Regions from separate parts of the Paenibacillus sp. BT-177 genome, predicted to be linked through region 3. Evidence: riboswitches for the same ligand, from Rfam matches in the RefSeq annotation. Region 3 holds a riboswitch; each other region holds the start of a gene.
The links. A riboswitch is a leader RNA that binds a small molecule or an ion and turns the genes downstream of it on or off. The one in region 3 is predicted to bind cobalamin.
Positions count from the first base shown of each region.

Region 1: linked by a shared signal. The riboswitch ahead of OIU26_RS12640 (ABC transporter substrate-binding protein) and the one ahead of OIU26_RS07500 (cobalamin-binding protein) in region 3 are both predicted to bind cobalamin.
Region 2: linked by a shared signal. The riboswitch ahead of metE (5-methyltetrahydropteroyltriglutamate--homocysteine S-methyltransferase) and the one ahead of OIU26_RS07500 (cobalamin-binding protein) in region 3 are both predicted to bind cobalamin.

Region 1 is NZ_JAOYTP010000003.1:483,106-493,697, reverse strand. It holds gene OIU26_RS12650 (xanthine phosphoribosyltransferase) at 1-605, shown strand, start outside; gene OIU26_RS12645 (nucleobase:cation symporter-2 family protein) at 599-1,906, shown strand; cobalamin riboswitch at 2,674-2,877, shown strand; gene OIU26_RS12640 (ABC transporter substrate-binding protein) at 3,097-4,680, shown strand; gene nikB (nickel ABC transporter permease) at 4,696-5,625, shown strand; gene nikC (nickel transporter permease) at 5,640-6,455, shown strand; gene OIU26_RS12625 (ATP-binding cassette domain-containing protein) at 6,455-7,357, shown strand; gene OIU26_RS12620 (ABC transporter ATP-binding protein) at 7,354-8,133, shown strand; gene nikA (nickel ABC transporter substrate-binding protein) at 8,276-9,901, shown strand; gene nikB (nickel ABC transporter permease subunit NikB) at 9,948-10,592, shown strand, end outside.
Region 2 is NZ_JAOYTP010000003.1:290,328-300,919, forward strand. It holds gene OIU26_RS11755 (glycoside hydrolase family 3 protein) at 1-2,190, opposite strand, end outside; gene OIU26_RS11760 (AbrB/MazE/SpoVT family DNA-binding domain-containing protein) at 2,424-2,894, shown strand; gene OIU26_RS11765 (anaerobic ribonucleoside triphosphate reductase) at 3,187-5,136, shown strand; gene nrdG (anaerobic ribonucleoside-triphosphate reductase activating protein) at 5,133-5,630, shown strand; cobalamin riboswitch at 5,819-6,014, shown strand; gene metE (5-methyltetrahydropteroyltriglutamate--homocysteine S-methyltransferase) at 6,173-8,491, shown strand; gene OIU26_RS11780 (DUF6985 domain-containing protein) at 8,580-9,113, opposite strand; gene OIU26_RS11785 (PadR family transcriptional regulator) at 9,494-9,823, shown strand; gene OIU26_RS11790 (DUF1700 domain-containing protein) at 9,816-10,367, shown strand; gene OIU26_RS11795 (DUF4097 domain-containing protein) at 10,372-10,592, shown strand, end outside.
Region 3 is NZ_JAOYTP010000002.1:281,256-291,847, reverse strand. It holds gene OIU26_RS07525 (Cof-type HAD-IIB family hydrolase) at 1-621, opposite strand, end outside; gene OIU26_RS07520 (lipoate--protein ligase) at 783-1,784, opposite strand; gene cobD (threonine-phosphate decarboxylase CobD) at 1,944-3,044, shown strand; gene cbiB (adenosylcobinamide-phosphate synthase CbiB) at 3,034-4,005, shown strand; gene OIU26_RS07505 (histidine phosphatase family protein) at 4,020-4,772, shown strand; cobalamin riboswitch at 4,869-5,083, shown strand; gene OIU26_RS07500 (cobalamin-binding protein) at 5,292-6,299, shown strand; gene OIU26_RS07495 (FecCD family ABC transporter permease) at 6,296-7,342, shown strand; gene OIU26_RS07490 (ABC transporter ATP-binding protein) at 7,339-8,175, shown strand; gene cobT (nicotinate-nucleotide--dimethylbenzimidazole phosphoribosyltransferase) at 8,218-9,288, shown strand; gene cobU (bifunctional adenosylcobinamide kinase/adenosylcobinamide-phosphate guanylyltransferase) at 9,285-9,845, shown strand; gene cobS (adenosylcobinamide-GDP ribazoletransferase) at 9,842-10,592, shown strand, end outside.

The sequences.
Region 1 (10,592 bases), on a different contig from region 3:
AAGAACGTATTCGTCAAGAGGGACAGATTTTATCCGATACGGTGTTAAAGGTAGATTCATTTTTGAATCATCAGGTGGATACAGCATTAGCATTGGAGATTGGCAAGGAGTTCGCACGCCTGTTCGGCAGTGCTCCGATTACCAAGGTACTTACCATTGAAGCTAGTGGCATTCAATTTGCGATGGCTACTGCTATTGCTTTGGGGGTACCGTTCATTTATGCGAAGAAGAAGAAGGTGATCACGCTGAATGAACAGGTATACTTCGCAGAGGTTCATTCATTCACTCGGCAGGAAACCTATCAGGTGAGCATTTCCCAAAAATATCTCGATGCTAGCGACCATGTACTGATCGTGGATGATTTCTTGGCTACTGGTGCAGCTTTGGTCGGACTTACGGATATTGTGAAGGAAGCAGGAGCGGAACTGGCCGGAGTCGGCTGTGTAATTGAAAAGAGCTTTCAGGAAGGTCGCGGGCTGTTGGAGCAAAGGGGCATTGCCGTACGTTCTCTTGCGCGTATCGCTTCCATGGCACCGGGCGAAGTCCATTTTATAGAGGAAGCTGGCACGGTGATTCCTCCCGTTAAGGAGAATGTGGGATGTTAAGTAAACAAAAATTATTTGCGCTGGGCTTCCAGCATGTCATGGCGATGTACGCCGGAGCCATTGCTGTTCCTCTGATTGTAGGGGGAGCACTTCACCTGACGCCAGCCCAGATGGCCTATCTAGTGGCTGCTGATCTATTCACTTGCGGGATTGCTACGTTATTACAGATTATGGGCACACGCTTTTTTGGAAGTAGATTGCCTGTCATTTTGGGCTGTACGTTTACGGCAGTAGGACCCATTATCGCAATTGCTTCGACCTCAAATCTGGCGACAGCATACGGTGCCATCATTTTGTCCGGTATATTTGTGGTGCTTGCGGCACCGCTATATGGCAAACTGTTACGCTTTTTCCCAACAGTGGTTACCGGCTCGGTCGTTACGATTATCGGTCTATCCCTTATTCCGGTGGCGATGAACAATGTAGCGGGTGGTCAGGGCAGCGCGGATTTTGGACAGCCGCGTAATTTGCTGCTGGCACTGGTTACACTACTGGTTATTCTGCTTGTCAATCGAGTAGCTAAGGGCTTTTTACGCTCGATTTCCGTGCTTATTGGTCTGTTCGCAGGTACTGTAGTCGCCTATGCGATGGGAATGGTGCATTTTGCTCCCGTAGCGGATGCTTCATGGGTGAGTATTGCGCAGCCGTTTTATTTTGGCAAGCCAGAATTTAGCATTATGGCGGTATGCACGATGATTATCGTCAATATTGTCAGCATGGTCGAGTCTACGGGGGTTTATCTGGCAGTAGGTAAAGCGATTGATCAGAAGGTGGAACAAAAGCAAATCGTCAATGGACTTCGTTCGGAAGGGCTTGCGATTATGCTGGGCGGTATTTTTAATGCGTTCCCTTACACGGCCTTCTCGCAAAATGTGGGTCTGATCTCGCTGACTCGCGTCAAATCGCGTAACGTTATTTTTGCTGCGGGCGGCATTATGGTCGTTCTCGGTTTGCTGCCTAAGCTGGCTGCTTTGACGACAGTGATTCCTAACGCTGTGCTGGGTGGGGCGATGATCGTCATGTTTGGTTCGGTTGCTGCATCAGGTATGTCTATTTTGTCAGAAGTAGATCTGCGGAAGGAAAGCAATCTGCTGATCGCAGCATGCAGTATTGCTGTAGGCCTAGGCTCAGCTGTTCTGCCGCAAATGTTTGACCAACTGCCTAGCTTTGCCAAAATGCTGCTGCAAAATGGTATTGTATCGGGCTCGATTACGGCAATTGTCTTGAACATCGTTTTGGCAAGAAAACAGGGTGAATCGGTCAAAGGTGTAAATGTCTCGGAGGTTCCACAGAAGGTTTGATGAATAGGAAATAAACCAAAACAGCCGGAGAGAGGGGGTAGCCTCTTTTCCGGCTGTTTGGCATGGGGTTACCCAGAGCGAGTTATTTATTAAGCAGCATGAAGTTATTGATAAACACCCTTCTTGTATGAAAATGGGGGATTGAGAACCTACTAGAAAAGTTTGCTAGAGTAGTAGGTGAAGGAGTGGTATAATCTACCTTATGGACTTTGAATAGTGGTGGATGTTTTCGGACCATGGCGCAGCTTCCCGAAAGGGGGTGAAGCCGATGGTCAACCTTGTGTCGTGTTACGATGTGCTACGTTGGATGGTTACGTTACTAAGCCTGGTGTTTAGTATTCGTAAGCTTTATCGATGGCTGCGTCGGAAATTTCGGAACAAGCGAAAACCCACCGCGTAATTAGGTTAGGCGCCTAACGGTGGGTTTAGCTAAGCATTTAGCGCGCCGTGGTGATCCACAGCCCTTCAAGTCCTAAGAGTCTTTGCCGTTGGAGCGGCGAAGGCTCTTTTTAGTATACGGATACGGTGGGTATCTCTATACCTAATTTTAGCACGTGAATTGCGTGCACGCAACGTTAAGACATACCCTCAATTGCGCGCAAGCAATGAAGAGCCATGGTCTTGATTCACACTATATCGTTCAAATTTAAATTATTACGCAACATTTGTTGACAAGCCAGTAGCAACAAAATAAGATAATCCTAAATCGTAATAAAAAGGAATAAAGGAAGAAAACAGGTGTGAACGGGACAACTCTATGTACGAGGTTTTGTTGAGACGATGTAGATAGTTGTTGAGCGTGTTCACTTAAAAGGGAAGTTCGGTAGATTCCGACACGGACCCGCCACTGTATACAGGCATCAGCAGGGTACTGCTGGAGCTTTCAGAATAGCCACTGGAACTGTGAGGAACCGGGAAGGCCTGAAAGATAAGCCTGGAGTCAGGAGACCTGCCTGTTTTGACATCACTGTCAGACCCACGGGATGCTGGGGAGGTGGTTAGGCGTGCTGCATACGGAATGTCTGAAACCGATCTGATCCCTTCTATGTTTTTGGAGTTGGCTTTGAGGTGAGTTTTGACATTTTATAATGAAAGCATTTCTGACTGCTGGTCAAGTGGTTGGGAATGCTTTTTTCGCGTTTTGCGTTAGGTTTATACGATATTTTACAAGATAGAGGAGGACATGTGGGATGATAGGCAATCGTAATAGGCGTTCATGGTTCATATGTACAGGATTGCTGCTGCTGATGGCAGTTATGGCTCTTTCGGGATGCGGCACAGCCACGAAGACGGAGGATAGCTCAGGCAAGGGTGAGAATACGCCTGCACAACAGACTCCAGCAGGTAAAAAGCTGGTGATGGCGTATACGTGGAAACCGTCAGGCGTCGATCCGCATGGAGACAATAGCTGGGATGTGATGCGTTCCGGTGCCGGTGAGACACTCATTCGTTTGAATGAAAAGTTGGAGCCTGTGGCTTGGCTAGCCAAGGAATGGAAGCACGACAGTCCTAACGTGTGGACGTTCAGCTTGCAGGATAGGGTCACTTTTCATGATGGAAAGAGTATGGATGCAGCAAGCGTAAAAGCATCTTTGCTGCGCTCTATCGAGAAAAGTCACCTGGCGAAGGATTTACTGGATGTGAAGTCCATTGATGTAAATGGCCCGCTGACGCTGAAAATCACGACAAACCAGCCGAATGCAGCGCTGGCATCCAATCTGGCTGATCCGTCAACGATCGTGCTGGATGTGGCATCCATGAAAGATGAGCAGAGCTACCCTGCAATGACAGGTGCTTTTAAAATCAAAGCCTTTAACAAGGATCAATCCTTGGTCGTAGAGCGTTATGACGGATATTGGGGCGAAAAGGCACGACTGGCTGAAGCAACGATGGAATTCATTACGGACGGTAATTCGCGCCTGATGGCGTTACAATCCGGTGAGGTGGATGTAGCGACGGATATTCCGGTAGATAACGCAGAGGTACTAAAAAAGAACGACAAGCTACAAGTGCTGTCGGCTCCGTCCTTGCGTACCCATATGATTGTGTACAACATGGAATCGCCTGTGTTCAAGGATGCGACCAACCGTAAGGTGGTGGACAGTCTGATTCCGCGCGCATCCATTGTGAGCGCCGTCATGAGGGGCTTCGGTACGGAAGCAAGCAGCCCGTTTCCGAGTATTCTTCCCTTCGGTAAGATTGAGCGTAAAGCATTGAACGGAACGACAGAGCAGTTGTTGACGAAGGATGGCTGGCAGAAGGATGCCCAAGGCACATGGTCCAAGCAGGGCAAGCCATTCGAGGTTACGCTGCTGACCTTCCCTCAGCGTCCGGAGCTATCCGTCATGGCTGAGGTTATTCAGAGCCAGTTGCTGAATGAGGGAATCCAGGTCAAGATTCGCAAGGTGGAAAATATCGACGAGGCGTTGACCAAAAACGATTGGGATTTTGCTATGTACAGCATGCTCACGGCCCATACAGGAGAACCGCAGTATTTTATGGACATGTTCTACTCCTCTACAAGTGAAGCTAATGTAAGCCGTTATGCTTCCAAACCGCTGGAGGATATTCTTCACAGCCTGAAGTTGGCAAAGGATACCGCACAGCGTAATGCGGTAACACTGCAAGCGCTGGATATCATCAATACAGACTTGCCGCAGTCGTTCATTGTACACCCTGACAATGTGTTTGGCGTGAAAAAAGGGGTAGAGGGCTTTACGCCGCATCCGATCGAGTATTACTACATTACAGCGCAATCTGATATTGCGGAATAACGGGCTACGTATCCTATGATTCGTTTTATACTGGAACGTGTGGCGCAGCTGCCCATCATTGTATTCGTTGTATCCACGCTGACTTTTGTACTGATGAGGCTGGCCCCTGGTGACCCTGCCCTCATTTTACTCACCGCGCATAATGTTCCTGCTTCTGGGGAGGCGCTGACCGCGCTGCGAAACGAACTGGGCTTGAATGAGCCGCTTCATATTCAATATGTGAACTGGCTGCGGGATGTGTTCACGGGACATTGGGGAACCTCATATGTGTCCAAGGAGTCGGTGCTAAACGAACTGTGGAGCAGACTGCCCGCTACGGTGGAGCTAGCTTTGGCGGGCTTTGCCGTCATGACGGTGCTTACGCTTGGGATGGGGCTGGCTGCCTCGCTAAAAGTCAGCGGTCCACTAGATCGTCTGGGCAGGCTGTTCGCTTTGCTAGGATCGTCGATCCCTTCTTTTTGGCTTGGTTTTCTGCTAATCTATCTATTTTCCGTTCGCTTGGGCTGGCTCCCATCCATGGGAAGGGAGGACTGGACACATTTAGTACTCCCAGCGCTGACGCTTGGTGCAGGATTGGGAACGGTGCAAGCTCGTGTATTGCGCGCTCAAATGCTGGAGCTGAGTGACCGCAATTTTGTGAAGGCAGCGAGGGCTCGCGGTTTTTCCCGTATGCATATTCTCTTTTTTGAGCTATTTAAACATGCCGTTCTGCCAATGATTACGCTGTTAGGTACGAATCTATCATTTATGCTGGCAGGTAACGTCATCGTAGAGACCATTTTTTCATGGCCAGGGTTGGGCAAGTATTTTATAGATGCAATTACGCAGCGGGATTACCCGGTGATTCAGGGATATGTTATGTTTGCCGCATTTTTAATTGTAGGTGTTCAGTGTTTGGTGGATGTGGTCCAGACGGTGATAGATCCAAGGCTGCGTTTGCGTTAAGGGGGAAGCTGCAAATGAAAAAGGTACGGCTTTCCTTTAGAGGAAGCTTGCTGACAGGGGGCGCACTGTTTGGCTTGATCGTGCTGCTCGGATTGCTGGCTCCATGGGCCGCTCCTCATGATCCTCTGCATGTGGACCTTCTGAACCGTCTGGCACCACCCAGTCGGAAATATCCTTTTGGTACGGATCATTTGGGTCGGGATGTGCTGTCACGGCTCATTTACGGGATTCGGACGAGTGTGCTAATCGCTTGTGCGATTACGGTAGCTACGCTGTGTATCAGTCTGCCCACAGGCTTGCTCATTGGTTATGTGCGAGGGCGCGTGGATCAGTTGATTATGCGGGGAATCGACGGCGTACTGGCTTTTCCTGATATTATTTTAACGGTAGCGATTGTGGGTATTTTGGGGCCGGGTTTCGTCAACATGACCTTAGCGATTATTGCGGTACGGTGGGCGGGCTATGTCCGCTATATCCGTAGTTTGGTTCAAAAAGCTTGCCAGGAGGACTATGTACGGTATGCCCGTTTGTCCGGTAATTCACACGTGCGCATACTAAGGCGTTATGTATTGCCACAAGTATGGCCGCAATTGTTGGTTTATACGGTATGGGATATCGGACGCGTGGTGTTAATGATCGCTGGGCTCTCCTTTCTTGGACTGGGTGTACAGCCGCCCAAGCCAGAGTGGGGTGTGATGCTGCATGATGCAACCTCGTATTTTCAGGTGGCTCCGCATGTTATGATCTTCCCGGGTTTGGCGATTATGCTATTTGTGCTTGCCTGCCAGCTTCTGGGTGATCATTTTTCAGAAAAGGAGGCGGCGAAATAGTGGGGGAGCGACCAGTCACGGGGCGAAAGGACATAGAGCAAGCATACATGCAAAAACCGTTGTTACACGTGGAACATTTGGAGATTTGCCGTACAGGTGTAAGAGCCAGCGAAAGCGAAAGCAAACCGCTATTACGGGATGTGAACTTTTCCGTCTACCCAGGGGAAATTGTAGCCTTGACTGGGCCAAGTGGATGCGGCAAAAGTCTGACCGCACACGCAATCGCGGGTATGCTGGACCCAGGTGTTGGTGTTACGCAAGGGTGCATCTACTATAACGGGGAAGACATTATCCCGTTCCATGAACAGCGCTGGCAAAGACTGCGCCGTGGGGAAATTGCCCTGCTCATTCAGCAATCGCTGAGCGGGCTGAATCCGATCCGTACCGTCCGTGCCCAGCTGACGGATACGCTTAGACTGAACGGGCTGCGCATGATGCACGCCCAGAAGGAGCTGGGGCAAGCTGATGCTGCCCTGTCCCACACTGCATCGCAGCCCCAGGGCGTGCTGTCACGGATGCGGCAGATGTTGAACCGTGTCACGGAGCTGGCTGGAGGCCGTACTATTCCAGGGCAGGAAGCCTATTTGTGTTCTCTGCTCCGCAAGGTCGGTTTTGCCGATCCTGAGCATATTCTGTCATCCTATCCTTTTGAACTAAGCGGAGGTATGTGCCAAAGGGTCCTGCTGGCTGCAATGTTAAGCTCTGGTCCGCGCCTCTTTATTGCCGACGAGCCTACTACGGCGCTGGATGTTATTAACCGCGACAAGGTTCTGGCCTTGTTTCTACAGTTGAGGGAAGATTTCGATCTCACGATTTTGTTAATTTCACATGATCGTCAGGGGATAAGCCGCATAGCAGATCGGGTGCTGGAGATGACCCCGGAAGGAAGGATGCAACCGTGATACTGGAATTGAAGAACGTCACCAAAGCTTACCCTGTCCGCAGACTGAGAAAAGGCTGGTTCAACACGAGACAGAGTCAGCAGCAGGCTATACAGAAAGTGAGTCTGGAATTACGACAGGGAGAATGCCTTGGATTGGTTGGAGAAAGCGGAAGTGGCAAAAGCACGCTGGCGCAGTGTATCCTGGGGCTGGAGTCGTTGACTTCAGGGGAAATCTGGCTGGATCACCAGCCCATACATACTAGAAGGATGAAGGATATTCATCTGTACAAACGAATCCAGTTGGTTGCGCAGGACTCGGCCTCTTCACTGCATCCCCGTATGACCATTCAAGATATTTTGATGGAGCCGATCCGTAACTATTTTCCTAAGCGAAAGGTAAGGGCGCTGGATATCTGCCTTTCCTTACTGGAATCGGTAGGGTTGGAGGCTGACAGTCTGGGAAAATACCCTGCACAGCTAAGCGGTGGACAAAAACAGCGGGTGTGCATTGCTCGGGCGTTGGCGGTTGAACCAGAAATCATCCTGTTCGATGAATCGGTCGCCAATTTGGATACGTCAACCCAGTCCTCCGTGCTAGACATGCTCAAAAGAATGCAGCTCGAACGCCAGCTGTCCTATCTTTTTATCACCCATGATCTTCAGTCCACCCGTACGTTCTGTGATCGTGTTGCCGTCATGGTTCAGGGAGAGATCGTGGAAATATTTGAGGATTGGGATGAAGAACTATTGAAGCATGAATACACGCGTGCCCTATTTCAAACATTGGAGGATTAATCCATAAATTTAATATTATACAAATTCAAAATAAATAATAGCTCTGCTTGCCGAATATTGTTGACAAAATATAATGTGGTACCTATTCTAAATATGATTATGATAATCATTATCACATATATAGAAAAGGGGAAATACATTGATGTCCGTTCGACACCGCAAGACTGCCACCCTTATGTTGGTGACGCTCCTCTTATTATCCGTTATTCTGGGCTGCGCGAAGCAGGAGAACACACCTGCATCCACCTCTACTAACGGAACTGCCAATGAAAAGTCGATCACGCTATCGTGGCCGCGGGACATTGGTACAATGAATCCTCACGTATACAACCCTTCCCAGCTATTTGCACAATCCATGATTTATGAGCCGTTAGTCAGCTACAAGCAAGGAGGCAAGCTAGAGCCTGCTTTGGCTGAATCTTGGACCATATCCAAGGACGGCAAGACATATACGTTTAAGCTGCGTAAAGGTGTGAAATTTTCCGATGGAACGCTGTTTAATGCGGCGATTGTGAAAAAGAACTTTGACGCTATTATGAAAAATGAGAAAACGCATAGCTGGCTTGGTATAGTAGGCGTTCTCGACAAAACTGAAGCAGTAGATGACAGTACGTTCCGAATGACGCTCAAAGAGCCATACTACCCAGTTATTCAGGATCTGTCTGTCGTTCGCCCGTTCCGTTTTTTGGGTGAAGCCGGGTTCCCGGATGATGGAGATACGTCCAAAGGGATTAAGAAACCTGTAGGTACAGGACCTTGGATGCTGGATGAATACAAGCAGGATGAATATGCAACCTTTAAGCGTAATCCGAATTATTGGGGTACTGCACCGAAGGTTGACAAAATTACGGTCAAAATTATTCCCGATGGTGAAACACGTGTAATGGCCTTTGAAAAAGGCGACCTGGATCTGATTTATGGAGAGGGCGTTATTAGCCTGGATGCTTTCAAACAGCTGCGCGACACGAATCAGTATGTTACCACGCTGTCCGAGCCTGTCGGCACAAGAAGCCTGTTGCTCAACTCGTCCAATCCCAAACTGGCAGACCTTCGGGTACGTCTGGCACTCCAGCATGGATTTAACAAGCAGGCGATGGTGGAAGGCGTAACCTCGGGGCTGGAGGAAACAGCGGATACGGTTTTATCCAAAAACTACCCGTATACGAATGTCGACTTACAGCCAATAGGCTATGATGTGGAAAAATCCAAAGCATTGTTGGATGAGGCTGGCTGGAAGCTGCCCGCAGGCAGCACAGTACGGGAGAAAGACGGACAACAGCTGGATTTTGAGCTGATTTTCGATAAGACCGATCCGATCCAAAAGGCGATGGCTGAAACCATTCAGGCTGAATGGGGAGAGCTGGGTGTCAAAGTGAATCTGACCGGACTGGAGCTGACGGTTCAAATCAAGCGGCTTAGATCCAACCAGTTTGATCTGTATTTCTGGTACAACTATGGTGCGCCTTATGATCCGCATTCCTTTATTAATGTTATTGCCAAGAAGAGCTTCGGAATTTCTGAGGTGCTGAGCGCCCTTCCCATGAAGAAGGATCTGGATCAGCAAGTACACGAAGCACTTTCATCGACAGATGAAACCAAGCGTCAAGAACTGTATGCTTCGATTTTGAAGACGCTCCAAGAGCAATCTGCCATTGTGCCTATTTCGTATATTAAGAAAACGGCAGTGTATCAGAAAAAGATTACAAACTTTGTATTTCCAGCTAATCGGGATGAAAATCCATTTGAGGGAATTGAAATTGGAAAGTAACTGAAACGGTGAGGTAACGTTAATTTACAGGATAGGAGGACAACTTATGATTAGCTATATCGGGAAGCGAATGGTAGCGGTCATTCCTATTGTTCTCTTTGCCACCCTCGTTACTTTTGCACTCATTCACATTTCACCGGTTGATCCGGCTGAAGCTTACTTGACGGCTGCCCATATTTATCCTACCCCGGAAGTTCTGGAGCAGAAAAGACATGAGTTCGGACTGGATCAGCCATTGCTGACACAGTATATGCATACAATTCAAAGAATCAGTCGGTTGGATTTTGGTACTTCGTATCTGACCAACAAGCCAGTGTGGGATGAGGTGAAGGCTCGATTGCCTGCCACTGTTGAGTTGGCCTTAAGCAGCATGGCACTATCTATACTGGTGAGCATCCCGTTGGGTGTGTTGGCGGCGATGCGTAAAAATGGCTGGATCGACATGCTGAGTCGGGGGATTTCGTATTTCGGGGCGTCTATTCCCCAGTTCTGGCTGGGATATTTGTTAATCTTCTTTTTCTCTGTCCGATTGGACTGGCTACCTGTAGAGGGTCGGGGAACGTGGCAGCATCTGGTGTTACCGACGTTGACTCTGTCGCTGGTTCTGATTGCTTTATATACGCGCCTGCTGCGATCCAGTGTGCTGGAACAGCTTCAGGAAACGTATGTACTGTATGCCAGAACCAGAGGA
Region 2 (10,592 bases), on a different contig from region 3:
GAGAGTATCCGCGGCGTCAAGTGTAGCCATAGATTTAACATTATCCTTATGGGCGTCTGTATGCAGATCACTATACTCAAATGGCGAATACGTTAGCCCGTGTCCAAATGGATATAACGGTTCACCTTCAAAATATTGATAGGTACGGCCGCTGCGAATGATATCATAATCCTTGATATCACCCAATTGATCCTCGCTCTGAACCCAGGTCATATTGAGACGCCCTGCCGGTGCGTAATCTCCAAACAATACATCCGCTATGGCTGTACCATGCTCTTGTCCCGCATGAGACGTGTATACGATCGCTGGAATATGCTCTTGAAGCCAAGGAATCACAAATGGATAACTGCCCGTCAGAACCACAATCGTATTCGGATTGACACAATATACTTCCTCGATAAGTCGTTGCTGGGAAGCAGCCAGTTCCAAGCCTGGGCGATCATTCTCTTCCTTTCCGTTAATAAGCGGGTGATTTCCAACGAATACAATCGCTGTATCTGCCGCTTGCGCAGCGGCTATCGCTTCCGCTAAGCCATCCGATACCGTCTCTATACGGAAAGTCGTATGGTTGAAGTCTGAGGCGTTAGGTGCAGGACTTGCGGATTCCATCACCTTTAATAAGCCCTCCGTTCCTGCGATCACTGGCTTACCGTTCCATGTGGTCCACAGATGCTCTCCTTGTTCCACAGGAGTCAGTCCAAAGACCTCTTTAACATACCAGCCATACGCTTCATCAGCTGTCACGCGAAGCGTCTCCTCATCGCTCGTCACATAGGTACCCAGATATTCATCATGCAGCGTCACGCTACCATAGCCCCAATCTGTTATGGTCAATACCGTTGGCTCTCCATTCTGGGACAGGCGCATATCGCCTGAAGAATTAACTGTGAGCTTCGCGCCATCAGTCGCCGCCGTCAAGGTCACACGATCTTTGGCATCGGAGTACACGACACGTTCCTCCGCGCCCCCGCTTTCCAGCTTGGCACGAATCGCCTCCAGCGGTGTAACCCGGTAAGGCAGCGTACCGGAATACCAATCGCGGAACACCTCATTGCCATGCGAACCAATGACCGCTACTTTGCCGCACTGGTCAGGGTTTAATGGCAGAAGTTCTTGCTCATTTTTGAGCAGTACGATCTGCTCCCTCGCCGCACGCAACGACAATTCACGGGCTTGCTCTGTCATTAAAGCCTCCTCACCGATGGAGGCATAGGGATTGTCTGCCGCCGGATCAAATTCCCCCAAACGAAAACGAACACGGAACGTATGGAACAATGCCCGATCCAAGTCTTCTTCTCGTAGCAATCCTTGCTCCAAAGCTTCTCGAATTGCCTGCTTGGAGAGCTCCGCATCATCCGTAATGCTGTCAATTCCTGCGCGAATAGATTCAGCCACGCCCGGCGTATGGGAATCGTAATATTGATGGTCGTTTACAATCCCCATAACATCACCCGCATCACTTACGACAAAGCCGTCCATTCCCCATTCGCCTCTGACAATATCGTTAACACCATAGTACAACGTAGCAGGCGTTCCGTTAATCAAGTTGTAGGAAGTCATCATCGACTGGGCTCCGCCTTCCGTAAAAGGCTTCTCGAAAGCTCTTAGATAATATTCCCGCAGGTTTCGGGGATCTATGCTGGAGGAGCCGACTCCCCGGTCCACTTCATTATTGTTACCGAGAAAATGTTTCAGTGTCGCAACCGCTTTCAAATATACCGGATGATCACCTTGTATCCCCTTGACTAACTCCTTCGACAATTCTCCCGTCAAATACGGGTCTTCGCCGTAGGCTTCCTCGTTACGTCCCCATCTTGGGTCACGCTCCATATCTACTGTAGGTGCCCACAGGGTCAGACCGTTCAATTTTGGGTCACGACGATAGTAGACACGCGCCTCATCTGCAATAACAGAGCCGATCTGCCGCATTAACTCCATATCCCAAGTACAGGCCAATCCCACAGGCTGAGGAAATGAAGTTGCCTCCCCCAACCAAGCGATCCCGTGTGCCGCTTCCGTACCGTGCTTGTAAGCTGCAACTCCCAAACGGTCAATGGCCGGCTGGTATTGCAGCATAGATTCGATCTTTTCCTCTAAGGTTAGTCGCGACACGAGATCCCGTACACGCTCGTCCAGGTGAATCTTCGGATCTTGAAATAAATATTCGATACCCGTTGTTTCATGACTCAAATCCGTCATCTCCTTAGCTTCATTAAGATGATAAAAAGTCCTTTCACGAAAGCGCTTTAATATATCATAGCGGAAAAGGAGTACACCGGCAACAATACCGAAATCATCCTAAATTGGATGAAAGTCAGACTGCGGCATACGAGAAAAAAAGTTACATTTTCCCTTTCATATATAAAGCTAAAAATGATATTTTTTGGTATAATCAGGATATATCATTGAAGGAGGAAGCGCTGATGAAAAATACCGGAATGACACGGCCTCTGGACCAGTTGGGGCGAATCGTACTCCCAAAGGAAATGCGCACCACAATGGATATCAATATCGGTGATTCGCTTGAATTCTTCGTAGATGAAGAAGGATTTGTATTAAGGAAATACACGGGTGTCTCCTGCAAATTTTGCGGCGCAGTGGATCATTTAACTTATTTTCGGGACAGCTTTATTTGCGCTGATTGCATTCAGTTATTAAAGAACGATGAACATGTACATGCCACAAGCAATGATGCCATCCAGGCTCAAGAACGCACCAAACCGATCCAAGCCAACACAACCTGGCAGCCCAAGCAATCCAGAGTACAGCAAGGTGAAATGGTAAAAAAGCTCCGCAAGCTGATTCAGGAACATCCGAACCTGCCACAAAAAGTGTATGCAGAAATGCTCGATATTTCCCAAGGCCGTGTGTCCCAACTGAAAAAGCTGCTCTAAACCTTCTAAAAGTTTATTTCCCAATATCATATACGATGTACTTGCAAACCTACTTATTTCGTTGCAACTGCGGTGGCCAGGTATAGAGTAAGGCGCATATCTGTGGATGTGTCTCTTATTCTATACCTGGCCTTTTTGTGCTTCCTGCTCCCATCAATGTGACAATAGTCACATACTCTCCATGTCTACGTATATACAATATATAGATCGAAACAATTGGTTATCACTAGATATCATCAATATGTTGTTTTTGTAAAAAATATATATTTTTTACTATATGGAGGGTTTTACGATGAAGGTGCTGGAGGAACATCAATTATACGACATCGGCGAGCGGGTCATTGGGGCACAAGATCTGGACATGCTGCGGGAGAATGCAAATTTAAATGGAGAATCGTTCAGTGGCAAAATGAGCAAGCTTGGCTCGGAATATGCCAAATGGTATGCGCGCCTGCGTGTACTTCCGCCTGAATTGACAGACGCCATTGACCACGGGTATGTATATGTTCACGATTTGGACCAATATGCACTCGGAACTACAAATTGTATCTTTATCCCATTTGGTCGTTTGCTACAAGACGGTTTCAATACAGGCAATGGCTCTGTACGTACACCGCAAACAATTATGTCTGCGATGGCACTGGTCGCCATCATATTCCAGTCTCAACAAAATAGCCAATTTGGTGGTGTCTCTGCCAATAAAATAGATTGGGATCTTGCTCCATACGTTGCTCGTTCCTTCCGCAAGCATCTGCGCAAAGGACTCCGGCTGTTCGAGGAAGAGCTGGACTCCCGTTGGTCTGACGAAGAACTGCATCTAGCCAACACCCATTTGCAAGAAATCTGTCCTCGTTCATACTCATTCGCACGCGAAGAGACGGAGACAGAAACCCGGCAGGCCGCTGAATCGCTCATTCATAACCTGAACACGATGAGCAGCCGGGCAGGGGGGCAAATTCCGTTCACTTCACTGAATTACGGAATGTGTACGTCTGCTGAAGGTCGGCTTGTTTCGCAATCGCTGCTGGAAGCCACAATTCGCGGACTCGGCAGCGGGGAAACTCCTATTTTTCCACAACATATTTTCCAATGTAAAAAAGGAGTCAACCAGGCAGAGGGCGATATCAACTATGACTTGTTCTTAAAGGCGGTAGAGTGCTCCAGCAAGCGGATGTATCCCAATTTTGTGAATGTGGATGCTACCTTCAATCTGCCCTATTACCGCGCAGATGACCCGGATACCATCATTGCGACGATGGGCTGCCGTACCCGCACCATTTCTGACCGTTTCGGCAGAAATCGTCAGAGCGGCAAGGGTAATCTCTCATTTAATACCATTAATCTGGTGCGGCTCGGGATTGAATATGGCATTTGCAAAGGCAAGCGTCTGACACCTGACCGTGATCGCTTTGATGCGAAATTAGAAGAGGTTATGCGAATTGCAGTAGACGGTCTAATCCATCGCTATCATATCCAGACCAGCCAGCCAGCCAAAGCTTCGGACTTTATGATGCGCGAAGGGGTATGGGAAGGCGGAGAAAAACTGGAACCTGATGAGAAGGTAGGAAGTCTCCTAAAGCACGGTACACTTTCGATTGGTTTTATCGGGCTGGCTGAGTGCATGAAAGCATTATATGGAAAACACCACGGGGAAGATGATGCTGTATACCGTGAAGCACAGCGAATCATCACTTCCATGCGCATGTATTGTGATCGAATGAGTGAGCACTACAATCTTAATATTACACTGTTCGCGACGCCTGCCGAAGGTCTGTCAGGCAAGTTTACATTGCTGGATCAACGTGACTTCGGAATTATCCCTGAGGTCAATGACCGGGAATATTACACGAATTCCTTCCACATTCCGGTGTATTACAAGCTCCCCGCTGCTCGTAAAATCAGCTTGGAGGCTCCGTTCCATAATCTATGTAATGCGGGTGCAATTTCATACATTGAGCTGGACGGTAATGCGCGAAATAACCCGGATGCGTTTCTTAAAATTGTTCAGTACGCGCTGCAGCAGAACATTGGCTACTTCTCCATCAACCATCCGGTGGATCGTTGTACGGAATGCGGCTATGAAGGGATTATCGGGACAAGCTGTCCTCAATGCGGCACAGATGAGGAACACACGCATTTTCAGCGTTTACGTCGGGTAACCGGATATCTGACAGGAGATTATACCGTTCGTTTTAATGCTGCCAAGCAAGCCGAAGTTCGCGACCGGGTGAAGCATAAGTGAATTTGTGCGGCTATATTCCAGAATCTCTGAATGAAGGATACGGCCTGCGCACCGTTGTATTCATTAGCGGTTGCCGCCATGCCTGTCCCGGCTGTTTTAATCCAGCTTCGTGGAACTTCCGCGCAGGGGAGCCATTCACGCCTGAGCGTCAACAGGAGGTTATCCGTGATATCATGGATAACCCGCTGTTGGACGGACTGACTCTCTGCGGGGGAGACCCTTTTTTCTCAGCAGCAGAATGCTCGCAATTTGTACGTAACTTCCGCGCGGCTTGTCCCGACCGAACCGTATGGGCCTACACGGGCTTTGTTTACGAAGATCTGCTCATGGATCAGGAACGACAGGAGCTAGCGTTTTTGTGTGACGTGATTGTAGATGGCCGTTTTGTTGAACAGCAAAAGGATCTGACCCTCCCCTTTCGAGGTAGTCGTAATCAACGTCTGGTAGATGTGAGAGCCAGTATTCAGGCAGGTTACACCGTTTCATTGGCTTAAAGGCGATGTTCTACTTAGCAAGATGATATATCAAAGACAAGTCCCCACGATGGGGTGGGCTTGTCTTTTTTGCATATAACTAACAGATTCCACTCCAGTTTCTATTACTGTTTCTATTGCACATCCTGTGAGTTTCACTTATGATGGTGAACAAGTATACGAGTGCATAATTATTCGTCATACCTTAATCGCATAGCTTGGAAATAGGTGTCTGTTCTATTCAGATCAGACTTAAAAGGGAAGCCGGTGCAAATCCGGGACGGTCCCGCCACTGTAAACGGGGAATGTTCAGCTACTCATACACCCACTGGTCCACAGACCGGGAAGGGATGCTGAACGTCATGATCCGTAAGTCAGGAGACCTGCCTATTTTAACAACATCGCAGTACCTACGGAAGATAGGGAGGTGTTAAGAGCAGTCGCCGTATTTTTGAATTTTAATCGCGAAGGCATTCTTTCCCCTACTTATTTTTAGCCTTGGGGACAGAATGCCTTTTTTGGTACGTAAAAATAAACTGGCTACCAGTTAGGAGGAAACCTACATGTCCATTAACGAACGATCTGCATTGTCGGGTTTGATTAGCAGTAATCTGGGTTATCCGCGTATCGGTGGGAACCGGGAATGGAAGAAAGCACTGGAGCGCTTCTGGCAGGGTAGTGTTGACGAAAGCGAACTGCATAGTGAGATGAAAAGATTGCGTCTGGAGCATCTGAGCAAGCAACGTGACAAAGGGATTGATCGCATTCCTGTCGGAGACTTCTCCTATTACGATCACGTGCTGGACACATCCGTGATGTTCGGTCTCGTACCCGAACGCTTCAACTATCGTTCTACAGGTCCGGTTCCTCTGTCTGTGTATTTCGGGATCGCACGTGGGCAGAAGGGAGCTACTGCCAGTGAAATGACCAAATGGATGAATACCAATTACCACTACATCGTTCCCGAATTGGCAAATGCGGCTCCGGTGCTCACTGAAAATAAACCCTTACTGGCTTATCGTGAAGCAAAACAGGAGCTAGGCATTGACGGTAAACCGGTTCTCATCGGTCCCTATTCATTTGTTGTTTTATCCAAAGGCTATGATCGTAAGGATCTGGCTTCTATTATACGAACCTTCCTGCCTTTATACGCTCGAGTCTTGTCAGAGCTAGCAGCAGAAGGCGTTCAATGGGTCCAAATCGATGAACCTGTCCTGACCACCTCATTCCCGGCAGAGGATCTAGATATTATTCAGGAGGTCTATGAAGCTTTGACCCAAGCTGCACCCTCGTTGAACATCATGCTGCAAACCTACTTTGGCAGCCTGGATCATTATGAGCGTCTGACTGAACTTCCGGTACAGGGACTGGGTCTTGATTTTGTATACGATGATGGCGAAAATCTTCAGCATATATGCCAGCATGGCTTCCCTAAAGGAAAAACGCTGGGTGCTGGTGTCATTGACGGACGCAATATCTGGCGCAGCGACCTGAATGCCGTGGCTGCGCTGTTGGACCAGTTAGCAGAACAGACCACTGCCGCACAGCTTATCGTACAGCCATCGTGCAGTCTGCTACATGTGCCGGTCAGTCTGGAAGCAGAGCACAAGCTGGACCGAGAACTGGTGCATGCACTAGCCTTTGCCGATGAAAAGCTGGATGAAGTCGCAGTCTTGACGGCTGCACTTGGTAAGCACGATCCATCCGCACTTGCCAAGCTTGAGCAAAGTTCGGATGCGGTAGCCCGCTTCAACCGCTCCGCGGCAAGGGTACAGACAGCTGCCGATTTGGCCGACCTGCTAACAAAAGAGCCACTATCACGCAGCGTTCCTTTCGCCGAGCGCCGGGTGATTCAGCAAAATAGGCTGAAGTTGCCCCCACTGCCTACGACGACCATCGGCAGTTTCCCGCAAACTGCTGAGGTCCGCAAGGCCCGTCTGCACTATCGCAAAGGAGAATGGTCTGCCGAGCAATATCGGACATTCATCCAACAGCAGATCAAGGAATGGATTGATATCCAAGAGGACATTGGCATAGATGTGCTTGTACATGGGGAATTTGAACGGACCGACATGGTTGAATTTTTTGGCGAAAAGCTGAAAGGCTTTGCTTTTACACAAAACGGGTGGGTGCAGTCCTACGGCTCCCGCTGTGTTAAACCGCCGATCATTTACGGAGATGTGTCGTTCGATCAACCTATGACCGTGGAAGAGACGGCATTTGCTCAGTCGTTAACCTCCAAGCCAGTTAAAGGGATGCTTACAGGCCCTGTGACCATTTTGAACTGGTCCTTTGAACGTAATGATATTCCACGCAGGCAAGTAGCTTTGCAGTTAGCTCTGGCATTACGGGCAGAGGTAGAGGCACTCGAACAAGCGGGTATTAGCATGATTCAGGTGGATGAACCCGCAATTCGTGAAGGGCTTCCGTTGAAAAAAGAACAACAGCAGGCCTATCTGGATTGGGCTGTTCAAGCCTTCCTTGTGACCACGGCCACCGCTCAGCCTGCGACCCAAATCCATACACACATGTGCTATTCCGAATTCCAGGATATGATCCAATCCATTTCAGACATGGATGCCGACGTGATTTCTATTGAAACCTCTCGTAGCCACGGAGAACTGATTGTTAGCTTTGAGGATCAGGTTTACGACAAAGGCATCGGTCTGGGTGTATACGATATCCACAGTCCGCGCATTCCTGATGTATCAGAAATGCTAAGCATGATTCAGCGTACCTTGCGTGTACTGCCATCAGATTTGTTCTGGGTTAATCCAGACTGTGGGCTGAAAACCCGTACCAAGGAAGAATCTGTTGCCGCATTGCGGCAAATGGTACAGGCGGCTCAAGCAGCCCGTGCCATGCTGTCTGTATCCAACTAATATTTTTACCGTATCCAATCGCGTCATCATGTCCACCATATCCTATTCCCTTTCGGTCTTTCTATTAGAGACCGGAAGGGGGTTTTATTTATTCCAAGTCATATAATGTATATGCACCTTGAATATGCTCGATTTTTATCTGCTTCAGATGTACACCTAAGCCATGCTCTCGATCCCAGGAACAACTAAAATTCAAATATAGTTCATCCTTTTCCGATGAGTCGGAAATCAGTATAGATATAAGCTGCATTCGATCCAGCAATTGCTCTGGTCGCTCCACATAAGGCGCATATTCATTAGGGTCCTCTCCCCATGAGCTGTATGCCTTCCGATACTTTTCCACTATGTCTACATAATAATGGTGTATGGACTCCAACACTTGAGGATGGATCTCTGACGAACATGCCATATACGTCTCCCATGTCTTTTTTTGCAGCTCTGTAGGTTCTTCTATAGTCTGTGCCTGTTCTTCAGAGTCGGCTCCCACGATAAATTCAGCTTCTACCTCCGATGGCTGCCCGCAAAAATCAAGATGTACCACACCACGTAGTACAACCTCCTCCGACACATCCCAAGTCTCATCATCCTGTTCCAATTCCCTATACCAGTGTTTCCAGTCCATCCTTTATCCACCTCTTCATCATAGGTAATCTTTAACTCTATTGAACACTTTACAATCTATCATTTTAATGAATGAAATTAAAGTAACATCCTATGGGTGCACCCAGCCAGAAATCGAGAATTTTCCAAATGAAACTACTTTATTCTACAAGATTCGCTATTCATGTAAGCCTTCAAGAAAGAAAACCAGCCCATTTTGACCCGAAGATTTTATTATTAAAAATTTAGTACCTTGCATTAATCAGTACATGATGTTAAATTATACCTGACTACTGATTTATAATCAGTACCCGTGACAAATTATGCACAAACACACGTTTCTTCCCCTTATTCCGAACGACACCTATGAATTATGATTACATCAGGAAGGGAGCATCGCTCGTGAATGTGAACATCCAATTCAAAAAAGGGGTACTGGAACTATGCGTTCTAGTTCTAATTGGACGTAGAGACCGCTATGGCTACGAATTGGCTCAAGCCGTCTCCCGTCATATCGAAGTAGCAGAGGGAGCCCTATATCCACTGCTTCGCCGTCTGGTATCAGAGGGATACTGCACGACGTATTTACAGGAATCGACCGAGGGTCCGCCCCGTAAATATTATCGGCTAACCGATACCGGTAGCCATTATACAAGACTACTTACACGGGAATGGAATGATTTTGTCCATCATGTCGCAAGCCTACTGGAGGAAGGAAATTCCGATGAATAGAAAACAGTTTCTTACAGAGGTGGAGCAGCGTCTTTCTCCTCTCCCTGCAGAGGTACGCCATGAGCTACTTAGTGATTTGAGCCAGCATTTTGACTACGGGTTGGTTAATGGCAAAAGCGAAAGTGAGATTGCCCATGAGCTGGGTAACCCAGAAGATATTGCTCGAGAAGCGTTGGATGTTCCCAATGCAGCCTGGAACGCTTCTCCTCCGCTTCGCCAGGGCAGCTTTGCTCGCAATATTTTTATTTTCCTAGGGCTGTTGTTTCTCAATTTGCTAATCTCCATCCCGATTATGGCTACCCTATGGGCAGTATGGGCTTCATTGGCTGTGGTATCGATCAGCTTCATTGCAGCCCCCCTTCTCGCTGTTACTGATTATGCGCTAAACAGCACCTTTTACCCGGCCAAATTCTTTTTCTCTATCACGTTGACGGGTATAGGTCTATTGCTGCTGCCTGGAGTACGTTATCTCTTACTCCTTATGGTCAAGAGCACAGTACGATACTGGAAATGGAATCAGACTACCCTGAGGGGAGCTTACTAAAAACATGAATAAAAAGTGGTTTATTGCAGCAGGTCTGTGCATTGTCATCGGTGCAGCCGGAATGGTGGCCTACGGTGCCCCATGGAATCAACAAGTAATGAAAGAAACAACAGCTATAAATAAAAAGTGGACATTCACACGTGGTCAGCTACAAAACCTGAAAGTGGACAGTTCTGATGATGTTTCTATTTTGTTCACTCCTGGCTCTGGCGACCAAGGTACGAT
Region 3 (10,592 bases):
CGACAGATCACAGCCAAAATGGTTTGCAAGGAAGGCAAGGGCGTGGCCTTTAGTGCCTTCATGATGCATAATTTCCAGGAAATGAGGTTTGGATTTTGTAATATGCACTTCACTGCCAAGCAATTCGCGAAGTTCGGGAATTAATTCGTCCAATACTTCTGGCTCGTCAATGATCAGCAATTTAGGGGCCGGTTGCTCTATAACTTTACTGAACACGGGCTCTACAAAATATTCCGTGTTGTTCAGCTCGGTGTAATCTTTAATTTTCTGATTATCTTCACGTGTGTACAATTTGTCATCTATATATGTTTGCAGATGCAGATTGCGTTCCACGCAAAATTCGTACAGACGACGTGCAGCCACGAGTGGAACATAACGCTCATACAGCACGTTTTCGTCGAGCAGATTTTTAACCAAAGCTCCTTGGTACGTAATGATCGGTACATTCAACCCCGTCTGGCGTGCAATTTTGTGCGCGGAGGCATAAGCTCGTCCAGTCGCGAGAGTAACCACCACACCTTTAGCTACAGCAGCTTCCAATGCCTGTTGTGTCGCTGGAGTAACTTCTTTCTGGTCATTAATGAGAGTATCATCAATATCAATGGCAATTAATTTATACATATCGGTATCTCTCCTTTATCTCTATCATGGGGCAATATTAAAATTGTATCTTATAATATTCAAAATGACAATATTGCATTGAAAAAGGGACGACGCCCATAAGAGCCTGTCCCCTTATAACCACTGAAGTATTGGCTTGAAACCATGGAAAAAAGTAACGCTTAGTCTTCCAAAAATACAAGTCCAACAAAGTCGTCCAGCTCAATATTACCAAAGTAATGCTTCAAATCGAGAGAGGATAAGGCTTGACGGACCTCACCTTCATCATAACGCTTGCCGCGCAGAATATTTTCAATATCAGCGACATCACCTACACCGAAGAAATCCCCGTAGATTTTAATATCACGGATGTAGCCTTCCTTCAGATCCATGCGGATATCTATAATACCGACCGGGAATTTACGTGTGTGCTTGATATTGCTCTCGGGGGATAGACCGTAGTTCCAATCCCACGACTGATAGCGTTCTTTGGAAATTTCATGGATTTTAGCCCAATCCGCATCGGTGAGCTTATATTGAGGCACCTGATCCAGTTCTGAGCCAAAGATGGACCGCAGCAGTTCCTCGCGAAATTGTTCTATAGTCATCTCACGGTCCATCAGTTCGCTGATGTTAGCCACGCGACTACGGACAGATTTTGTGCTTTTGGATTTGAATTTTTCGGGATTGGCGTGCAGCGATGCAGCCACATTGTCCAGATTCAAATTGAACATCAATGTACCATGGCTGAACATACGTCCACGTGTGGCAAATTGAGCGTTTCCTGAAATTTTACGTTCTCCGACTTGCAGATCGTTGCGTCCAGTCATTTCGGCTTCTACTCCCATTTGGCGGAGAGCGTCAATCACAGGTTGCGTAAATTTGAGGAAATTATGAAAGGACTCCCCGTTATCCTTGGTAATGAAACTGAAATTTAAATTACCGAGATCATGATATACAGCCCCGCCGCCGGACAGGCGACGAACGACTTGAATATTGTTGTCTCTCACAAACTCAGCGTTGATTTCTTCAACGGTGTTTTGATGCTTGCCTATAATAATAGAAGGCTGATTAATGTAAAACAGCAGATAGCTGTCGTCCAGCGGTAGATGCTTGAGTGCGTATTCCTCAATAGCAAGATTAATGGCTGGGTCGTGTATGCCCTGGTTGTCGATGAACAGCATGTCCATTCCTCCGTATATAAACTGTGTAATTTATGTGTGCCTCCCTCTATTGTAACCCAAGTGAGCCATGTACAAAAGCTCATTTGCATTGACGGGACGCAAAAAGCAGCCTCATAATGGATCTAAATGATTGGAAACGGCCGGAAAGGATGAGAGGCAATGATAGAGGTTTACGGTCATGGCGGGGACAGGGAAACGGCTGCCGCGACATTTGGTGGAGCTGCTGCGGATTTTGTGGATTTTAGTGCAAATATTAATCCGCTTGGTCCGCCACCGGAGGTGCTTGAGGCACTGCAAAGCTCATTGGACACGGTGATTCGCTATCCTGACCCTGGGCACCGCCACTTTAAAAATATGCTGGCACGGCGGCTACAGGTTCCACCGGAGTCGCTGAGCATCGGTAACGGCGCGGCTGAAAGCATGGCTCTCTTACTATTGGGCCTGGCTCCCAAGCGTGTGGGCACAGTGGAGCCGTGTTTTTCGGAATATGCCGAGCTGGCTGGCAAATTCGGAGCCGAGATCCACCGGGTATACGGAAAGGCTTCGCTTCAATGGAAGGCAGACGTGGAGGACATCCTTCGGCTCATGGAGCAGGTAGATGTATTGTTCCTTGGGCAACCGAATAATCCGAACGGTGTGCAATATGGTGAGCAGGAGCTATATGAACTGGCAGAGGCGGCTGGCAGAACGGGTACTGTGCTGGTGGTGGATGAAGCTTTTATTGATTTTATCCCACTGGAACGGCAAATCTCACTATTGCCTGTGCTGGATCGCTATCCTCATGTGATTTTGATCCGATCGATGACCAAATTTTATGCCATTCCTGGCTTGCGATTGGGCTATGCGATTGCTCATCCGGACTATATCCGGCAAATGACGGCCAAACAGGTGACCTGGAGTGTTAATGGATTGGCGTTGCTGGCTGGAGAGGCGTGTCTGAGAAGTGGGCAAGCTTATGAGCGCCGCACACAGGAACTGATTGCGACGGAGCGCAGTCGCTTACTGACTGCCTTGGCGGAATGGGGCTGCGGTGTCGTTCCCGGCGAAGCCAATTACGTGCTGGCAAGGGCGCCGGGAACGTGGAGTGCATCGGCTATTCAGCAGGCGCTTGGACAGCGTGGGATTCTTATACGTAGTTGTGCCATGTATCCGGGGTTGTCGACGAGCCATTTTCGAATTGCAGTCAAGGGCGCTGAAGCCAATAATATGCTGCTGTCTGCACTCAGTGAAGTGCTGGAGGAGGAGCGGCGTGATCGTTAGCTTGGTAATCATGGCAGCCTATCTGCTGGACAGGCTAATCGGTGATCCGAGATGGTTGCCGCATCCAGTCATCGGGATGGGACATGCCATATCAGCATTGGAAAAAGCGATTCGCCGTAAGGCCCGCAGTGATCAGGGACTGAAATGTGCGGGCATGCTGCTTCCACTTATTGTGGCAGGAGGCTCCTTTGTGCTTGCTTGGGGGCTGTTGCGTGTGCTTGCCTGGATTCATCCGTGGCTGTCTGTCGTCGTAGAAATTGTTCTGATTGCAACTACGATTGCTTCCAAAGGACTAAAGGATGCAGGGATGGCAGTATACCGAGCGTTGCAGGCGAATGACTTGACTGCGGCACGTCGGGAGCTAGGCATGATTGTCGGGAGGGATACGCAGCAGCTTGACGAGCCCGAAATTGTGCGCGGTACCGTCGAAACGGTCGCTGAAAATATCGTGGACGCCATTATTTCCCCGCTTTTTTATGCCCTGATCGGGGGAGCACCCTTGGCACTGGCATATCGTGCCGTAAACACGCTCGATTCAATGGTTGGCTACAAAAATGAAAAGTACCTGCATTTAGGCTGGGCCTCGGCACGGCTGGATGATGTAGCTAACTACATTCCGGCTCGCATGACAGCAGTTATGCTAGTGATAGCGTCGTGGTTGTATCGGCTGGATGCTGCAAGAAGCTGGCGGACAATCAAGCGGGATGCCCGTCTGCATCCAAGCCCAAATAGCGGATTTCCCGAATCAGCGGTGGCAGGTGCCCTAGGGATTCGTCTCGGTGGCTATAATGTGTATCACGGCATACGCTCCTTTCGGGCATATATGGGCGAAGGGATACGACCGCTGGAGTCGAAGGATATCCGGCATACGATCCGGCTGATGTTCGCCGTATCCACTATGTTTGTAGGATTGTGTTTGATGGGAGCCGCAGGGTGTTTTGCCTTGGGATGGATGCAGTGAGGAGTGACACGATTTTGAAACAAGATACAGAAGGAAAAAGAGTGCGAGAAAGTGCACCAAGTCCGAACTCACAACAGGTTAGTAAGCCGAATGATGCTAAAGAAGATCTGCAGTGGGACATGGAGCTCGTGCTAGTTCGTCATGGCACAACCTTATGGAATAAGGAACGTCGATATCTGGGACATGCCGACTTGGGTTTACTGTCGGGAGCAGAGCAGGAGTTAAAGACTTTACAGAAAAAATTGCAGGGACATTCCTTTGCTCGAATCTATTGCAGCGACTTAATGCGATGTCGCCAGACCTTGCAGATCATTTTGCCGGAGTCTGCATTGACGTCTGAATGTTCCCTCTCTGCTATGCCTCCTATCATGGAACCACGTCTGCGAGAACTTCACTTTGGTGAGTGGGATGGAAAAACGTATGACATGCTTAAGGATGTGGCGTTGTATCGCGCTTGGATTGATGAGCCGCAACAATTCACCCCACCTGGAGGAGAGCCTTGGATTCATTTTGTGAATCGTCTGCGTGAATTCCTAGACTCTCTGTTTGCGTGGCGCATTGCTTTGGAGGTTCAGCCAATGGAGTCGAATGCTGCGCCGCCCTCTGTTTTGATTGTCACGCATGGTGGTGTAATTCGTCAGTTGGCTTGTATGCTTATGCCTGGACATGATTTTTGGAGTCTGAATCCGAAGCCGGGAGAAGCATTTAGGATTCAGTTAAGGTTGATAGGACCGCACAATTGTATAGCAAGATTGCTTTCTCATTAGGTTAAACAAGGCGAATAAAGCGACTGTTTGGGTTGTAAGCTAACTCTTTTTAACCTATAATCATCAAGTAAAAGAACGGCTTGACTACCACTACATCAAATATCCAGCAGACGAGGTCGGCGCCATGTGAGGAACTTGCTTTCCTTTATTGCGCTATTAAAAGGGAAGTCGGTGTGAGTCCGACGCGGTCCCGCCACTGTAAATGGAAACATGCTCATTAGCCCTGTTTTATGTGCCGCCAAGCATATGAAAGAATATCAGGACATGCATTTTCCATAAGTCAGGATACCTGCCCGTCCGCCTGTCACCATAATCCTTCGAGGAAAGGATGACGTGTTCGCAGTGACTGTCCATGCGGAAAGAAGCTGCCCGCCTGCGCACGATCTGTGCTAACGTGACCCCTGTGTCCTGATATGAGGATGCGGGGGTTTTTGATAGGAAAAGAAGGCTGGAATGAGAAAATATCGGATGAAGTTCAAGTAACGCTCTTAACGATTTATGTATGAAGGGGTGCAAATCATGGCAGGAAAAAAAATAAAGGTATGGACTACAGGTCTATTGGCGCTGATATTGGCAGTTGGGCTGAGTGCATGTGGCGCGAATGGAAAAAATGCAGAAAATAAAGAGGGCCAAGCTTCTTCACAGCAGCCGGGACAGACCGTAACCGCACAAGTGCCTCCGGGTAAAACGGTTTACCCGCTAACGCTTAAGGATGCAACAGGACAGGAATTTACATTTAAAAAAGCACCGGATAAGATCGTTTCCGTCTCCCCGGCAGAAACCGAGGCGCTGTTCGCTATCGGACTGGATAAGGAAATTGTTGGTGTATCCGACTACTCTGATTACCCGGAGGCAGCTACGAAAAAGCCTAAAATGGGCGGTATTATGAAACCGAACGAAGAGGCGATCATTGCTGCGAACCCGGAAGTTGTTTTTGCAGGGATTTCACTTAGTGAACAGGCTGCGACTAAGCTGCGTGATATGGGAATTATGATTTTTAAAACAGAACCGAAAACAGTTGAAGATGTCATAGCTAACATCGAATTGTATGGGAAAATCACCGATCACCAGAAAGAAGCGAGAGCGGTGACTGACAAGATGAGAGCAGATGTAGCAGAAGTGAAAGAAGGAGTTAAAAATATCGGCAAAGGGCAGAAGCTGCGGGTATACGTCGAATTTTCACCAGGCTGGACAGTGGGTAAGGGCGAATTTATGGATGAACTGATCACATTGGCGGGCGGCGAAAACGTGGGTGCCACGCAGAAGGGCTGGTACCAAATCAGTGAGGAAAATATTATAGCTGCCAACCCTGACGTGATTTTGTACAGCAAAAGTGTGAAGGATGATAAAACAGGCCAGACCCTCGGCGATATCATAAAAGCTCGCAGTGGATGGGATCAAATATCGGCTGTTCGTAACCATCGTGTATTTGCCGTGGATGATAATTTGATTAGCCGTCCAGGTCCACGCGTAACAGAAGGGCTCAAGGAAGTGGCCAAGGGCGTGTACCCTGAAATTTTCAAATGAACCGTAGACTGATCGGTTTTGGGGGGACAGGTCTTGTCTTGCTGCTGCTGACGCTGCTACTCTGTCTTGGCATCGGCTCGGTCAGTCTTCCGGTCAGCCAGATCACAGGTATTTTGATCAACCACCTACCGTGGTTAGGTGATACGTTTACACCGGATTGGAATACATCCTCAGAGCAAATCATTTTAAAGGTCAGATTGCCACGGGTGTTACTGGGAATGTTGGTTGGAGCAGCGCTGGCGCTGGCGGGAGCCGGATTTCAGGGTGTGTTGCGTAATCCCTTGGCTGATCCGTATACCCTTGGGGTATCCTCGGGAGCTTCGGTCGGAGCAGCAGTACTGATTTATTGGGGGCTTCAATTTTCATTTGTGGGTATATGGACGCTTCCGCTAGTTGCATTTATAACCGGCATGCTGACGCTGTGGATGGTGTTGACGTTGGCGCGTGAAGGTGGGAAAATTCCGACCCAAAGCCTCATTTTATCAGGTGTGGTGATGCAATTTTTTGGGGGAGCCATTGTTTCTTTTCTGGCAGCCATGTCGAAGGAAACAGTCAATGAAATATTGTACTGGACGCTGGGAAGTCTCAGTCTGCGCGGTTGGTCATATACGGGAATTCTTTTACCTTACGTGATCGTTGGGCTGGTGTTTCTATGGAACCGGGCACGGGTGCTGAATATTCTGGCTTTGGGAGAACGTCAAGCGGCTCATATGGGGGTTCATGTAGATGCGACGAAGCTATCTGTCCTAATCATATCTACCTTGCTGACAGCTGCCGCTGTCTCGGTATGTGGAGTCATTGGCTTTGTTGGACTTGTTGTGCCTCATATCATTCGTCTGATGGCAGGTCCCGATTACCGGATGATTGTTCCGTTATCTGCACTGGGTGGAGCTATTTTTATGGCTTGGGCAGATACGGCGGCTCGCACGTTGTTGGCCCCAACGGAAATTCCTCTGGGCGTTATGACGGCCTTTGTTGGGGCACCGTTCTTCGCGTATCTCCTGTACCGGAACAAGAAGCTACGCAGGGGGGATCTGTTGTGACCAAACAAAGTGAATCACAGAAGGTGGATGATCGGGCGCTAGAGGTAGCAGGCCTGACCCGTGCTTATGGAGAATTCCATGTGTTGAAGAATATTAGCTGGAACGTAGACGAAGGAGCTTGGTGGGGGATCATTGGTCCGAATGGGAGTGGAAAATCGACGTTGCTGCATCTGCTTTCTGGCGTAGATCAGCCGACTTCTGGAAGTGTTCATATCTATGGTAAAAAGGTCGGTAGCTACAGCAGAAAAGAGCTTTCCCAACTTGTAGCCGTACTCCAGCAGGAGGGAATTCCTCCAGTGGGATACACCGTCAGGGAAGTTATAGAAATGGGACGGTTTCCTCATCAGGACTGGCTAGGCAGGGAAAAGGGAGTTGATGTGGAGGCGATTACGGATCGGGTCCTAGCGCGATTGAGTCTTACTTCACTGGCCGACAGAACATTGGACCGCTTGAGTGGGGGACAGCGACAGCGTGTAGCATTAGCAAAGGTGATGGTACAGGAGCCACAGGTATTGCTGCTGGACGAACCTACGACCTATCTGGATTTGCGCTATCAGCTTGAATTTATGGAGTTGCTGGCAGAATGGCGCCAAGAAACGGGCGTGACAATCATTGCTGTCCTGCATGATCTTAATTTGGCAGCACAGTTTTGCGATAATTTGCTTGTACTTAAGGATGGAATGGTTGAAGGATTGGGTACTTCATCGGATTTGCTAACAGAGGACCGGATTCGTCGTGTATATGGTGTTGAGCCTGTAATGCTTCCGCATCCCGATAGCGGTGTGCCGCAGCTCTTGCTGCGCAGAAGCGCTGCGTCTACAGCAGACCAATAGGAGAATGGGAACATACTAAAAAAAGAGCAGGGAGTGGAAGATATGAACGACAAGCTGCGTCAGCTGATCGATAGCATTGCCCAGCCGGATGGAGTGGCGGCTTCGGCAGCTTCAGCACATTTGGACCAATTAACGAAGCCACCTGGAAGTCTTGGAAAGCTGGAGAGTTTGGCCATCCAGTTAGCAGGAATTACTGGTGTGGACAAGCCTGAATTTGATCGTAAAACGGTGATGGTCATGGCTGCGGATCATGGTGTGTGTGAAGAGGGAGTTAGCGCCTTTCCAGCTGAGGTTACGCAGCAAATGCTGTATAACATGCTGTCAGGCGGCGCAGCAATTAATGTGCTGGCACGTCATGCGGGCGCTGATGTCCAGGTAGTAGATGTTGGCGTGAATGCGGATGTTTCTCACCCGGATTTGGTGAATCGTAAGGTGCGCATGGGCACTTCGAATATGGCTAAAGGGCCAGCTATGCTGCGTACGGAAGCGGAACAAGCAGTTTTGGCCGGAGCTGAAGCTGTAGCAGAAGCGGTTAAAGGTGGTACACGGCTATTCGTTACTGGAGAGCTGGGCATTGGAAATACGACAGCCAGCGCTGCGGTTGTATGTGCGCTCACCGGACTTGAGCCGGAAGTGATCGTGGGCCGGGGAACGGGTGTAGATGTGGCGGGACTTACCCGTAAAATAGCCGTTGTCTGCCGCGCATTGGATGTGAATCAACCGGATGCCAATGACGCGCTTGACGTGCTGACCAAGGTCGGCGGTCTGGAGATTGCCGCCCTGGCAGGCGTCATCCTCGGCGCATCCGCACATCGCTGTCCAGTGGTGCTGGACGGTTTTATTTCCGGCGCGGCTGCTCTCGCTGCACACGCAATTGCGCCTGCAAGCGCGGCGTACATGCTTGCTTCGCACGCCTCGGACGAGCGCGGACACGCGGCGGTGCTTCGCCAGCTCAAGCTGGAGCCCATGCTCCATCTGGACATGCGGCTCGGTGAGGGCACGGGCGGTGCGCTGAGCTTGCACCTGATTGATGCGGCGTGCCGGATTATGCGCGAAATGGCGACCTTTGCCGATGCAGGCGTATCGGACGGTCAGGGAGCCGCGCAGCGATGAAGGCGCTCGTGACCGGCGGGGCACGCAGCGGAAAAAGCGGCTTTGCCGAGCGATTATGCATGGCGCGCGCGCCGCGCGCCTGCTACATTGCAACGGCCCAAGCCTATGACGTGGAGATGAAGGAGCGCATCGCTCTTCATCGGCTCCAGCGCGATTCTGCCGGGTATGACTGGCAGACGCTGGAGGAAGCGCAGGCGCTGCCGGAGCTGCTGCGACAACTTGGCAACGCTCAAGCGTCGCAGCCTGCGTCTATGGTGCTGGTCGACTGCCTGACCCTGTGGCTGTCGAACGTACTGCTGGCCGCAGGCGAGGACGGTGAAACTGCCGCCAGAGCCGCCATGGATGAACTGGCGGCAGCTGTGGAGCAGTATCCGGGATCGCTCGTCATCGTAACCAATGAGGTCGGTGACGGTATTGTACCAGAATATCCGCTTGGAAGGCTGTACCGGGATTTGAGCGGGATTATGAATCAGCGGATTGCCCGTCTTTGTGATGAAGTTTTTTTAGTAACGGCGGGTATCCCCGTAGAACTTAAACAGTTGGAATATAAGCTATGAGCAGTGAACGTCAGGCTGTTGCTGCGGCTTTTCAATTTTTATCCCGTCTACCGGTCAAGGCGGAGCTGGATTTTTCCCCGGAGTTGCTGAAACGCAGTACAAGCTATTATCCGCTGGTTGGATTGGTTATTGCCATTATCGTTTGGAGCTTTGCGGCGCTTACGGCTATGGTGCTGCCACCAGTGCCATGTGCGATTCTTACCCTTGCTGTCTGGGTGTGGTTGACGGGCGGACTGCATCTGGACGGGTGGATGGATGCGGCTGATGCCTTGTTTAGCTACAGGTCCCGTGAACGGATGCTGGAAATTATGAAGGATAGCCGTGTAGGAGCGATGGGTGTTATTGCTTGTGTACTGCTACTCATGCTCAAGGCTTCTTTGTTGTATACCGTGCTGGTTGAGCGAAATGGGTCCGGCTTGCTGATACTTCCGATGGTTTGGAGCCGTTGGTTTATGGTACATGCGATGAGGCGCTGGCCTAAAGCCCGTAACGATGATGGGCTGGCGGCGCGTTTTGCTGATATGAACGGTAAACGTGTCGGACTGGCCGTATTCTGGGCAGTATTAGTGACGCTATGCGCTGCTGTAGGGCAATATATCTTTGCAGGTTTAGCTACAGTAACAGAGGAAGCAGGGGGCCTATCGTTAGCAGGGGCATACTTACAGATGCATCTTTCGTATTCTGGTTTTTTTCCAATCTGGCTAGGTTTTGCATTGCTTCCGCTTTTGGCCTACGGAGCTGGAACCT